2 regions of the Nocardiopsis sp. iso_25 genome follow, and region 2 is predicted to be linked to the other one. Evidence: riboswitches for the same ligand, from Rfam matches in the RefSeq annotation. Region 2 holds a riboswitch; the other holds the start of a gene.
The links. Region 2 has a riboswitch for glycine ahead of gcvT (glycine cleavage system aminomethyltransferase GcvT). Riboswitches for the same ligand answer to the same signal wherever they lie in the genome.
Positions count from the first base shown of each region.

Region 1: another riboswitch for glycine. It lies ahead of gcvP (aminomethyl-transferring glycine dehydrogenase); the one in region 2 lies ahead of gcvT (glycine cleavage system aminomethyltransferase GcvT).

Region 1 is NZ_CM149667.1:2,563,161-2,569,383, reverse strand. Features, by position in the region: gene gcvP (aminomethyl-transferring glycine dehydrogenase) at 1-1,281, opposite strand, end outside; glycine riboswitch at 1,380-1,469, opposite strand; gene AC0VX6_RS11100 (MerR family transcriptional regulator) at 1,701-2,189, opposite strand; gene AC0VX6_RS11095 (bifunctional nuclease family protein) at 2,655-3,128, opposite strand; gene AC0VX6_RS11090 (FHA domain-containing protein) at 3,299-3,841, opposite strand; gene AC0VX6_RS11085 (mannose-1-phosphate guanyltransferase) at 4,467-6,223, opposite strand, start outside.
Region 2 is NZ_CM149667.1:1,268,857-1,275,079, reverse strand. Features, by position in the region: gene AC0VX6_RS05780 (AMP-binding protein) at 1-733, shown strand, start outside; gene AC0VX6_RS05775 (3-deoxy-7-phosphoheptulonate synthase) at 966-2,021, shown strand; gene AC0VX6_RS05770 (penicillin-binding transpeptidase domain-containing protein) at 2,312-3,241, opposite strand; glycine riboswitch at 3,467-3,568, shown strand; gene gcvT (glycine cleavage system aminomethyltransferase GcvT) at 3,713-4,825, shown strand; gene gcvH (glycine cleavage system protein GcvH) at 4,984-5,364, shown strand; gene glyA (serine hydroxymethyltransferase) at 5,372-6,223, shown strand, end outside.

The DNA of each region.
Region 1 (6,223 bases), 1.3 Mb from region 2:
CACGCCGACCGTGTACTCGTCCGCGGCCAGCAGGTTGTACCCGGCCTCCAGAGCGGACTCCACGACGCGGGCGGCGCTGGGCACGCGCACGCGCAGGGTGTCGAAGTAGGCGTGGTGCAGGACCTCGAAGCCGCGCTCGGCGAGGGCGTCGGCCAGGGCGGCGGTGCGGGTGTGCACCTGGCGGGCGATCGCGCGCAGGCCGTCGGGGCCGTGGTAGACCGCGTACATCCCGGCCATGACGGCGAGCAGGACCTGCGCGGTGCAGATGTTGCTGGTGGCCTTCTCGCGGCGGATGTGCTGCTCGCGGGTCTGGAGGGCCAGCCGGTAGGCGGGCTTGCCCGCGTTGTCCACCGAGACGCCGACCAGGCGGCCGGGCAGCTGGCGGCGCAGCTTCTCGCCCACGGCCATGTAACCGGCGTGCGGGCCGCCGAAGCCGAGCGGGACGCCGAAGCGCTGGGTGGAGCCGACGGCGATGTCGGCGCCCAGGTCGCCGGGGCTGCGCAGCAGCGTCAGGGCCAGGATGTCGGCGGCCACCACCGCGAGGGCTCCGCGCTCGTGGGCCTGGGCGACGACCGGGCCCGGGTCGCGCACGGCGCCGCTGGAGGCGGGGTACTGCACCAGGACGCCGAAGGCGTCGCCCTCGGGCAGGCCCCGGGACAGGTCGGCGACCACGACCTCGATGCCCAGGGGTTCGGCGCGGGTGCGCAGCACGTGCAGGGTCTGGGGGAAGACGTCGGCGTCGACGACGAAGACGTCGGCCTTGCTCTTGGAGGCGCGGCGGGCCAGGGTCATGGCCTCGGCGGCAGCGGTGGCCTCGTCGAGCAGGGAGGAGCCCGAGACGGGCAGGCCGGTCAGGTCCGAGACCATCGTCTGGAAGTTGAGCAGGGCCTCCAGACGGCCCTGGGAGATCTCGGGCTGGTAGGGCGTGTAGGCCGTGTACCAGGCGGGGTTCTCCATGATGTTGCGCAGGATGACCGGCGGGGTGAGGGTGCCGTAGTAGCCCTGGCCGATCAGCGAGGTGCGCACCTGGTTGCGGGAGGCCAGGTCGCGCAGCTCGGCCAGGGCCTCGGCCTCGCTCAGCGCCGGGGGCAGGTCCAGCGGCGCGCTGCGGCCGGGGCCGGTGAGGATGGACTCGGGCACGGCGTCGGCCATGAGTTCGGCGGTGGAGCCGTAGCCGACCGCCTTGAGCATCTCCTGGACCTCGGCGGGCGTGGGGCCGATGTGGCGGTCGGCGAACACCCGGGCGGGCGCGCCCGGGGTGTGCACGGGCTGGTCTGGCACGGAGACCTCCTGGTGACAGGGCCGAGTCGGGTCGGCGGTGTTCCTCACGGTCTCCCCCTCTGTCACCGGGCACGAGGGTGCCCAGGCTTCAGAGCGGCCTCCTCCACGCGGTCCATGGTGCCTGAGAGGTTACTGGGGAGTATTGCCCCGTCGGCGCCCCGTTGCGGGGTCTCTCTCGCGCGGTGTCGACAGCCAGCTGACGATCTGTACGTGTGTACAAGCAGAGTGAATGTCGCTTTTCATCCCTGTTGTGACTACGACCGTACTCGATCGTCGCCTGGGGTGGCGCTCCCGGGCAGGCGTTTCGCGCACACCACACCGAGAGCCTGGAGGTTCCTCCAAGCGGCCACGGCCCCGAAACGCCCGCTCCCCCGGCCAGCACACGGCCGCCCCGGGGTTGCGCGCGGTGCCTGCCGGTCTCAGCCGGTGCGGCGCTCCCGGCGGCGCCTGGCCAGCTCGTCCACGGGCTGGGGCGCTGCGGCGGGCAGGTCGGCCCGTTCCTCCGCGGGCACCACGCCCAAGGCCTCCTCCACCTCGCGCCAGACGTTGCCCAGCGCCAGGCCGAACATGCCCTGACCGCGCTGCATGAGGTCCACGACCTCCTCAGGGGAGGTGCACTCGTAGACGCTGACGCCGTCGCTCATGAGGGTGATGCGGGCCAGGTCGGGGGCGGGCCGACCGCGCAGGTGGTCGACCGCGGTGCGGATCTGCTGGAGGGATATCCCGGTGTCCAGGAGCCGTTTGGCGATCTTGAGCAACAGGATGTCGGGGAGGCTGTACAGGGGGGCGTTGTGGGCTCCGGTGAGCACGCTCGGCTCCACCAGGCCGGTCCTGGCCCAGTAGTCGAGCTGGCGGTAGCTGATCCCGGCGGCCGTACACGCCGCGGGGCCCCGATACCCGACGTCCATAGGCAGCGCCACCAAGTCTTCTTCGCACAGTAGGCCCTGCTGCCCCGCTAGCCGCAGCGCGGACCGCCTGTCATGGGGATCCCGCTTGCCGCTCGCTACCGCCACGCCGACCTCCGGCTTCTCGTCCCACGGCGGTCTCGACAGGGGATGTCCACTCAGGGAACGGGTGCGCCGTGGGTTCCACTGCACTGAAGGTAGGACGGCCGACCGGCAGCGTCAACGACACCGCGCGGCGCGTCGCCAAGTGCGCGCGGCGCCGGTGTGCCGGGGCCTCCCCGGTGGCGCCCGACGCGCGAGCGGGGGTTTCGGCCCTGATCATCACGACCACTTCCGTTACCCAATCTATCACCGGCTCCGCGGACGAAGCCGCAGGTCGGGGCGTGTCCTCCCCGGATCACGCCACCGCCGCGGCACGGGACCCGCGCCTGTGCGCGGGCCCCGGGGGAGTGCACGTGCGCCACGGGCCTACTCCGCGCGCCTGCCGAAGTCCTCGGGCGAGATGTTGTCCAGGAACTCCCGGAACGCCTCGACCTGGTCCTCCTGCTCGTCCGGGATGGGCATCCCGGCCTCGTCGATCACGTCCTCGTGCGCGTAGATGGGCGTGCCCGTCCGTAACGCCAGGGCGATCGAGTCGGAGGGGCGCGCGCTCACCTCCACGCCGTTGCTGAAGACCAGCTGGGCGTAGAAGATGCCGTCGCTGAGGCCGGTGATGTTCACCGTCTTGAGCCCGGTGTCCAGGGCGTCGAGGACATCCCGGAACAGGTCGTGGGTGAGCGGTCTGGCCGGTGCGACGCCCTGTTGGGCCAGCGCGATCGCGGTGGCCTCCACACCGCCGATCCAGATCGGCAGGTAGCGGTCGCCTTCGGATTCCTTGAGCAGGACAATCGGCTGGTTCGAGGGCATCTCAACACGGACGCCGACGACCTCCATGTGCTTCACAGCGTCTCCGTCCCACGAGTCGTGATGCCGGATGGGCGCTCGTCCCTGCTCCCGCTGCGGATCAGGACCCGAGGGCGAAATCGGCACCCTTCGTTACAAAGCTCTCCGGCGGCGGGGGGCCGCAAACCTCATCGGCCCACCCGCCGCTCCCGCGGTCGTCCCCGCGCCGGTCAGCGGCGCGGTTTGGTCAGCAGGACCATCCGGAACTTGCCGATCTGGATCTCGTCCCCTCCGCCGAGCTGGGCCTCGTCGACCGGCTCGCGGTTGACGTAGGTGCCGTTGAGGCTGCCCACGTCGCGGACTCCGAACCCGTCGCCGCGGCGGAAGAACTCCACGTGGCGCCGGGAGACGGTGACGTCGTCCAGGAAGATGTCGCTGTTGGGGTGGCGGCCGGCGGTGGTCACGTCACTGTCCAGCAGGAAACGGCTCCCGGCGTTGGGGCCGCGCCTGACCACCAGCAGCGCCGTGCCCGGCGGCAGAGCGTCGGGGTTGGCGGGGTCGTCGCCGCCCAGCTCGTCGCCGGACTCCTCCTCTTCCAGGGCCTGTATGCCCGAGAGGGAGATGGTGGACGTGACGTCTCCGCCGGAGTCCCTGCCAGTGCCGGGTCGGGGGCCCTGCTGTTCGGCTCTGCGGATCGGAGTTCCGCAGTGGGAGCAGAAACGGGCATCATCCGCAACGGCGTGACCGCACTGCGTGCAGTAAACGCTCGACATAGGTCGGCTCGGCCTCCTACCGCACGGGGCGGTGCTTGATTGGGCTGATCGGTGGCACGTACCGGGCGTCGGGCGGGCACTGGGCCCGCACGCCGTCCGGTACGCGGTGAGACGGCCCGCTGTCGCGGCAGCGGTGCGCCTCACGCGGTCGGTCGCTAGGTCTCATCCCCCGTGTCGCACTCCTTGTCACCACCGGCGAGGGTGTCCGCCGTTGCCGGGATACCCGGTCCGGTGGGCGACGCGGCGCTTCGGGGAACACTCGACTTTAAACCATATCCCTGTCCAGGAAGGGTTTTGCTCCTCCCCCGTCCGCTGTGGACGGCCCGCCTGGAACGGATCGCCGAGCGGTGTGCCCGTCGTCGCGGAGGGTGTCCGGCGACGGCGGAGGGCCGGATCGGGGCAACACGCCTGTCCTGGTGCTGATGCCGTGTCGGAGGATTTGGTTCTCCACGGATCCCCCTGGATTCGCACCGACTTCACCGAACCGCCACGACCTGCCTGTATGCCCATTTTAACCCGCGGCGTCACGCACGGTAGGGGCCGCGCCCGCGCACAGTGCGTGACACCGGGGCCACGCACCGCGCGGGCGCGGACGGAGGACCCGCCCGCGCCCGCGCGGCCCGCCTCAGCCCTCGGCCCGTTCCACGACGGCCGCCCACTCGTCCAGCAGACGGTGCGCGGTGTCGGAGTTGGGACCTTCGGCCCAAAGATGGGTGACGGCCTCCGCGGTGTCGGGGAGGACCAGGGCCCAGCTTCCGTCCGGCTCGATCACCCGGACGCCGTCGGTGGTGTCGAGTTCGCGGCCGCCAGCCGCCTCCACGACGGCGCGCATCACGCTCCCCTTGACCGCCCACGGGGTGGGCACCGAACGGCGCAGCAGGTGCGCCTGGGGGATCGTGCGGTCGATCTGGCTCAGCGAGCGGCGGGTCCTGGCCACCAGAGACAGCAGCCGCACGAAGGCGGCGATGGCGTCGCTGGTGGGGCTGAACCGCGGCACGATGAACCCGCCGCGGCCGTCGCCCGCGAAGATGACGTCGTCCTGGGCCTGGACCGCCTTGGTCAGCTCGTCGGTGGCCGTGGCCGTCCAGTGGACCTTGACCCCGTGCGAGGCGGCCACGGTCTCGGCGACGCGGGTGGTGGTGACGGGCAGTGCCACCGTCCCGGTCCCGTACTCGGCGCAGACCAGCTCCAGGACGACCAGCAGGGCCCGGTCGCTGTGGACCAGGTCGCCGCTCTCGTCCACGATGGAGAGCCGTTCGGCCACGGGGTCGAAGCGCACGCCGAAGTCGGCGCCGGAGCCCGAGACCAGCTCGCCCAGCCGGGCCAGGTCGCGGTTCTGCTTGGCGACGGTGTCGGTGGGCGAGGACTCGTCCAGCCGGTTGTTGACGGTGAGCACGTCCACGCCGATCCGGCCCAGCAGGGAGGGCAGAATGAGCGAGCCGCTGCCCCCGGCGCAGTCCACCACGACCTTGAGCTCGGCCTCGGCGACGCCGGAGGTGTCCACCTTGCGCAGCAGCTCGTGGGAGTAGCTCTCCACATTGCGCGACGGGAAGGTCAGCTCGCCGATCTCCCCGGGGAAGGCCCGGCGGTACTCGGCGCGGGAGAAGACCCGGTCGAGCTTGCGCTGGGCGCCGGGCGACAGGTCGGCGCCGTCGCCGTCCAGGAACAGGATGTCGACCGACTCGGGGTCCCCAGGGGTGGTGCGCACCGTGATGCCGCCGCTGACGCCGCTCTGGGAGGTGTGGAAGCGGGCCACGGGCAGCGGCACCACCTCCAGGTCGCGCACCTCGATGGCGGCCGCCGTGAGCGCGCTGATGATCGCGCGCTTGAGCGTGCGGGCGGCGCGCGAGACGTCACGCGAGGTGGTGACGATCGCGCCCTTCTTCAGGGTGGTGGCGTAGGCGTTGGCCAGGCGCACCGCCAGTTCCGGGGTGATCTCCACGTTGATCAGGCCGGACACGCCCCTGGGGCCGAACAGCGAGCGCTGCCCGCGCGACTCCCAGATGACGTTGGTGCTGACCACCGCCCCGGCCTCGATGGTCTTGAACGGGTAGACCTTGACGTCGTTGTGCAGGTAGGCCTCGGACTCGACGACGCAGTCCTCGCCCACGACCGCGCCCTCCTCGATCCGGGCGGCCGCCATGACGTCGGTGTTCTTGCCGATGACGGCGCCGCGCAGGTTGGCGCCGCGGCCGATGAACACGTTGTCGTGCAGGACGGTGCGGTGGGCGAAGGCCTCCGAGCGCACGACGGTGTTGCTGCCGACCACGGTGAACTCGCGCAGTTCGGCGCCCGCCTCGACCTTGGCGTAGTCGCCGATGTAGAGCGGGCCCTTGAGGACGGCCTCGGGGTGGACCTCGGCGCCCTCGCCGACCCACACCC
Region 2 (6,223 bases):
GGTGGTGGACCGCGTGCGCGAGGCGTGGGGCGTGACCGTGCGCGACGGGTTCGGGCAGACCGAGACGACCATGCTGCTGGGCAACGGCCCCGGTCAGCGGGTGGTGCGCGGGTCGATGGGGCGCGAGCTGCCGGGCTACGACGTGGTGCTGACGGACCAGGCCACCGACGAGCCCGCCGACACCGGGCAGATCTGCGTGGACCTGTCCCGGGAGCCGGTGGGGGTGATGAAAGGCTACGCCGACAACCCCGGCCTCAGCCGCGAGGTGGTCCGCGGGGACCGCTACCGCACCGGTGACATCGCCAGCCGGGATTCGAACGGTTACATTACCTATATCGGCCGATCCGACGATGTGTTCAAGGCCTCAGATTACCGCATCTCACCATTCGAACTCGAAAGCGTTCTGGTCGAGCACGAATACGTGGTCGAGGCGGCCGTCGTTCCCTCCCCCGACCCGCTGCGGCTGGCGGTGGCCAAGGCGTACGTGGCCCTGGCCGAGGGGGTGGCCCCCGACGCCGAGACCGCGCGGTCGATCCTGGCCCACGCGCGCGAGCGCCTGTCACCGCACCAGAGGGTGCGCCGCCTGGAGTTCGGTGAGCTGCCCAAGACCGTCTCCGGTAAGATCCGTCGCGTGCAGCTGCGTCGGGCCGAGGCAGAGCGCGGCACGGTCACCGACGGGGCGCGCAACCCGCGCGAGTACTGGGAGGAGGACCTCCCGGGGGCCGAGGGGTGACAGGCCCGGATCCGGAGCCGCCCCGACGGAAATGGCAGCGGGCACCGGAAGAATTTCGTCTCACGAAATGAGACGCTTTTCGGCGCCCGAAACCGGTGTGGTGTTTTCTGTCACGTGAACCGTACCGGCCGACGCGGCAGCGGAGCGCCGAACCGTCCGCGCTACTGTTTTCATAAGACGGTTTTCGTGGCGACAGCGGAAAACACGACAGACGGGACCCGAGGGGAACACCATGCCGAGCACCAACGACACCCGGGTGGCCAGTTACAAGCCGCTCATCGCGCCCCGGGACCTGCTGGCCGAGCTCCCGTTGGGCGCCGAGCGCAGCGCCCTGGTCGAGGAGTCCCGCGCCGAGGTCAAGCGGGTGCTGGACGGTGACGACGACCGCCTGCTGGTCGTCGTGGGCCCCTGCTCGGTGCACGACACCGAGTCCGCCATGGACTACGCCCGCCGCCTGAAGGAGCTCGTGCCCTCCCTGCGCGAGGAGCTGTGCGTCGTGATGCGCGTGTACTTCGAGAAGCCGCGCACCACCGTCGGCTGGAAGGGCCTGATCAACGACCCCGGCCTGGACGACACCTACGACGTGCACCGCGGCCTGCGCACCGCGCGCAAGCTGCTGCTGGACATCAACGCGCTCGGCCTGCCCGCCGGGACCGAGTTCCTCGACCCCATCACCCCGCAGTACATCGCCGACGTCGTCTCCTGGGGCGCGATCGGGGCGCGCACCACCGAGAGCCAGGTGCACCGCCAGCTGAGCAGCGGTCTGAGCACGCCCGTGGGCTTCAAGAACGGCACCGACGGCGACGTCCAGGTGGCCGTGGACGCGGTCGGCGCCGCCGCCGCCTCGCACACCTTCTTCGGCATCGACCCCACCGGCGCCGGTTCGGTGGTCGTCACCGAGGGCAACCCGGACTGCCACGTCATCCTGCGCGGCGGCCGCAGCGGCCCCAACTTCGACGCCGGGTCGGTCGACGCCGCCCTGGACGTCATCGAGGGCGCCGGGCTGCCCCGCCGCCTGATGATCGACGCCAGCCACGCCAACAGCGGCAAGGACCACACCCGCCAGCCCGGTGTGGCCGCCGCGATCGCCGCCCAGGTCGCCGAGGGCCAGAAGGGCGTCATCGGCGTGATGCTGGAGAGCTTCATCGTCGAGGGGGCCCAGAAGCTGGGCGACCCCGCCGCCCTGACCTACGGCCAGTCGATCACCGACAAGTGCATGGGCTGGGAGACCACCGGCGAGGTGCTGACCCAGCTGGCCGAGGCCGTGCGCCAGCGCCGCAAGGCCTAGGCCGCGTTCCTCGGATCATTCCGGTCCCGCCCGTCGCCTCCGCCACCCTCAACGGAGGGCCTTCGGCTCCGGTACTTCCGCGACCACCGGGCTGCCTCTCGCCGCGCCGGTTCCGCTTGAGAAGCCAACCGGGCTGACCCGCGCGAACCGTCTCGCGAGAGATGGCCCGGGCGGCCGCCCGCTGATCCGAAAGCCTCCGCGGAACACTCCCCAACCACTCCCGGACGACGCGCTCGGCCCGCTCCCGCGAAGGGGGCGGGCCGACGCGCGTCGCGGGGACCACACGGTGTTCAGACGGTGCGCTCCTCCTCGGGCAGGACCTCCAGCTCCACGAGCATCTCCCGCCCCAGGGACTCGCTCAGCTCGGCGTCCTGGTCCCCCTCCGGCTCGACGCGCAGCGCGAACGTGTACAGGTCCTCGCCGCTCTCGACCCAGCCGACCCACCAGCCCGGCGCGGAACCGGCCTCCGCCTCCCGCCCGGCCTTCGCGTGGAGGTCGTAGCCGTCGCCCTCCTCCAGAACGGCGAGTTCGCGCACCGCCTCCTGGTGCGCGTCGTCCACGGGCAGTTCGTCGCGGGCCAGCCTCGCCAGGAAGTCGGTCTGCTCCACCGCGGAGATCTCCAGCGGCCCCTCCAGCCAGAACCGGTCCAGCGCCTGCGCGTCGCCCACCGAACGGTTGCCGTAGTCCAGCCGGTCCACCCAGGCCGCCATCGGCCCGTGCCCGATCCGGCGGGCCAGCTCCCGGTAGACGGGGACGTTCGAGGCGGGCAGCGCCTGGCGCAGGGCCGTGTCCCGCTCCCTCCGGTCGACGGGCTGGGGTCCGCCCCCGTGGGACACCACCTCGTCCACGTCCCCGACCGCGCCCGTCTGGAGCCCCACCAGGGTGCTGACGAGGTCGAAGGTGGACGCCGGGACCGCGCGCTCGCCCGCCAGCTCCGGCCCCACCACGGTCGCCTCCCGCTCCATCACGTCGTGGAGCACGAAGGCGCCCTCCACCCCCGCGTCGGCGAACACCGCCTCCAGGTCCTCGCGCTCGACGGCGGCCAGGTCGCCCCGCGTCAGGGGCGGGGGCCCGGTCTCCGCCCCCTCCCGGGCCCGCCCGTCCGGCCCCCGCGCTCCGTCCACGGCCCCGGCGCACCCCGTGCCCGCGGCCAGGGACAGGACGCATCCGGCCGCGAGCGAGCGCGCGGCGCGCGCCGCCCTCCCGGTGTCGGTCCGCATCCGTCTCCCTCCCCGGTCGGTACTCCCCGAACACGCTAATCCCCGCCCTCCCGCCCCAGGGTGGAGGCGGCCGGAGTGTCGGACACCGGAGGAGCCCGGCGTCCGGGGCGGACACGGCGCGCACGGCTCGGACGGCGCCGCTCACGGGTGCCCCGCCGGCGCTCCCGCCCGGCACCGGGCACCCTTGGGCGCCGTTCACGGCCGCTGCTAGGCTGAACGTGTTGCTGACCCCGTACGGGAGAGTGCCCGCGTATCCAGCGCGGGCCGCCGAAGGAGCAATCCCTCCCCGAAGACAACCTCTCAGGCACAGCGGACCGTACGGGCGAGACCACTCTGGAAAGCAGGGACAGCCGTCCCTCGCCGAAGGTGCAAGCCGCGCCGAGCGCGCGGCGAAGCTCTCAGGCACAGATGACAGAGGGGGAGGATGGCAACGCCACGCACGTCACGACGCCCATCCTCTCGGGAGTGCCCATGTCAGATGCCGCATCCGCGCCGCGCGCGACAGCGCTGCGCGAGGTCCACGAGAAGGCCGGCGCCACCCTCGTCGACTTCGCCGGATGGCTCATGCCGCTGCGCTACGGCAGCGAGACCGCCGAGCACCGGGCGGTGCGCGAGGCCGCGGGCCTGTTCGACCTCTCCCACATGGGCGAGATCCGGCTGACCGGCCCGCAGGCCGCCCAGGCCCTCGACCACGCGCTGGTCGGCCACCTGTCCCAGGTCAAGGTGGGGCGCGCCCGCTACTCCATGATCACCGCCGAGGACGGCGGTGTCCTGGACGACCTCATCGTCTACCGGCTGCGCGAGGACGAGTACCTCGTCGTGGCCAACGCCGCCAACACCGCGGTGGTCGCCCCGGCCCTGGCCGAGCGGGCCGCCGGCTTCGACGTCGAGGTCCGCGACGAGTCGGCCGAGTACGCGCTGATCGCCGTCCAGGGGCCCCGCGCCGTCGACGTCCTGGCGCCGCTGACCGACGCCGATCTGGACGGCATCCGCTACTACGCCGGGTACGAGCACACCGTCGCCGGTGAGCCCGTCCTGCTCGCCCGCACCGGCTACACCGGCGAGGACGGCTTCGAGATCTTCGTCAGCCCCGCGGACCGGGCCCCCGAGGTGTGGGAGGCCCTCATGGCCGAGGGCGAGCGGCACGGCCTCGTCCCCGCCGGGCTCTCCGCGCGCGACACCCTGCGCATGGAGGCCGGGATGCCGCTGTACGGGCAGGAGCTGACCGCCGACCTCACCCCCTTCGACGCCGGTCTGGGCCGGGTCGTGAAGTTCGACAAGGGCGACTTCGTGGGCCGCGCGGCCCTGGAGGAGGCCTCCCGCTCCTCCCGTCCCCGCCGCCTCATCGGCCTCGTCGCGCGCGGGCGCCGCCCGCTGCGCCAGGGCCAGGAGGTCCTGCGCGACGGCACCTCCGTCGGAACCATCACCAGCGGCGCGCCCTCACCCACCCTGGGCCGCCCCATCGCCATGGCCTACGTGGACGGCGACCTCGACACCTCGACCGGCGCGTTCACCGTGGACGTGCGCGGACGGGGCGAGGACGTCGACGTGGTCGAGCTGCCGTTCTACAAGCGGCAGTCGTAGCAGCAGGGGCCTTCACACCCCGAAGGCCCGTACGCCCCAGCACGGCGGGATCCCCCCACAGGGGACCCGCACGCACGGGGCGCGACCGGGCGTAGGCCGGGCCGGGCAGCCGTACGGGCGCGCGGCAGGAAAATGGAACACCTCCAAGGAGAGTTGAAGTGAGCGTTCCCACGGAGCTGGGTTACACCGCCAAACACGAGTGGGTCGTGGTCGAGGACGGGATCGCCACCGTCGGGATCACCTCGTTCGCCGCCGAGTCCCTGGGCGACATCGTCTACGTCGAGGTGCCCGAGGTCGGCAGCGAGGTGACCGCGGACGAGCCGTGCGGCGAGGTGGAGTCCACCAAGTCCGTCAGCGACGTCTACTCGCCGGTGAGCGGTGAGGTCACCGAGGTCAACGCGGCCCTGGAGAACGAGCCCGAGACCATCAACTCCTCGCCCTTCGAGGACGGTTGGCTGTTCAGGGCCCGGATCTCCGAGGAGCCCTCCGACCTTCTCTCCGCCGAGGAGTACACCAAGCTGACCGAAGGCGAGGAGTAGGCCCCCGATGGCTACTGACAACACGCTCAACCAGACGCTGGGCGAACTGGACCCCGAGGTGGCGGCCGCGGTCGACGCGGAGCTGGCGCGCCAGCGCGACACCCTGGAGATGATCGCCTCGGAGAACTTCGCCCCCCAGGCGGTGATCGAGGCGCAGGGCACTGTCCTGACCAACAAGTACGCGGAAGGGTACCCGGGCCGCCGCTACTACGGCGGGTGCGAGCACGTCGACGTCGTCGAGCAGCTCGCCATCGACCGCGCCAAGGCGCTGTTCGGCGCCGAGCACGCGAACGTGCAGCCGCACTCGGGTGCGCAGGCCAACACGGCCGTGTACTTCGCGCTGCTCAAGCCGGGTGACACCATCCTGGGCCTGGACCTGGCCCACGGCGGCCACCTGACCCACGGCATGAAGATCAACTACTCCGGCAAGATCCTCAACGCGGTGGCCTACCACGTGCGCGACGAGGACGGCACCGTCGACTACGACGAGGTCGAGGCGCTCGCCGAGGAGCACCGGCCCAAGATGATCGTCGCCGGGTGGTCGGCCTACCCGCGCCAGTTGGACTTCGCCCGCTTCCGCAAGATCGCGGACTCGGTCGGCGCGCTCCTGATGGTGGACATGGCGCACTTCGCCGGTCTGGTCGCGGCGGGGCTGCACCCCAACCCGGTGCCGCACGCCGACGTGGTCACCACGACCACGCACAAGACCCTGGGCGGCCCGCGCGGCGGCATGATCCTGGCCAAGGCCGAGCTGGGCAAGAAGATCAACTCCGCGGTGTTCCCCGGCATGCAGGGCGGGCCGCTGGAGCACGTGATCGCGGCCAAGGCGGTGGCCCTCAAGGTCGCCGCGGGCGAGGAG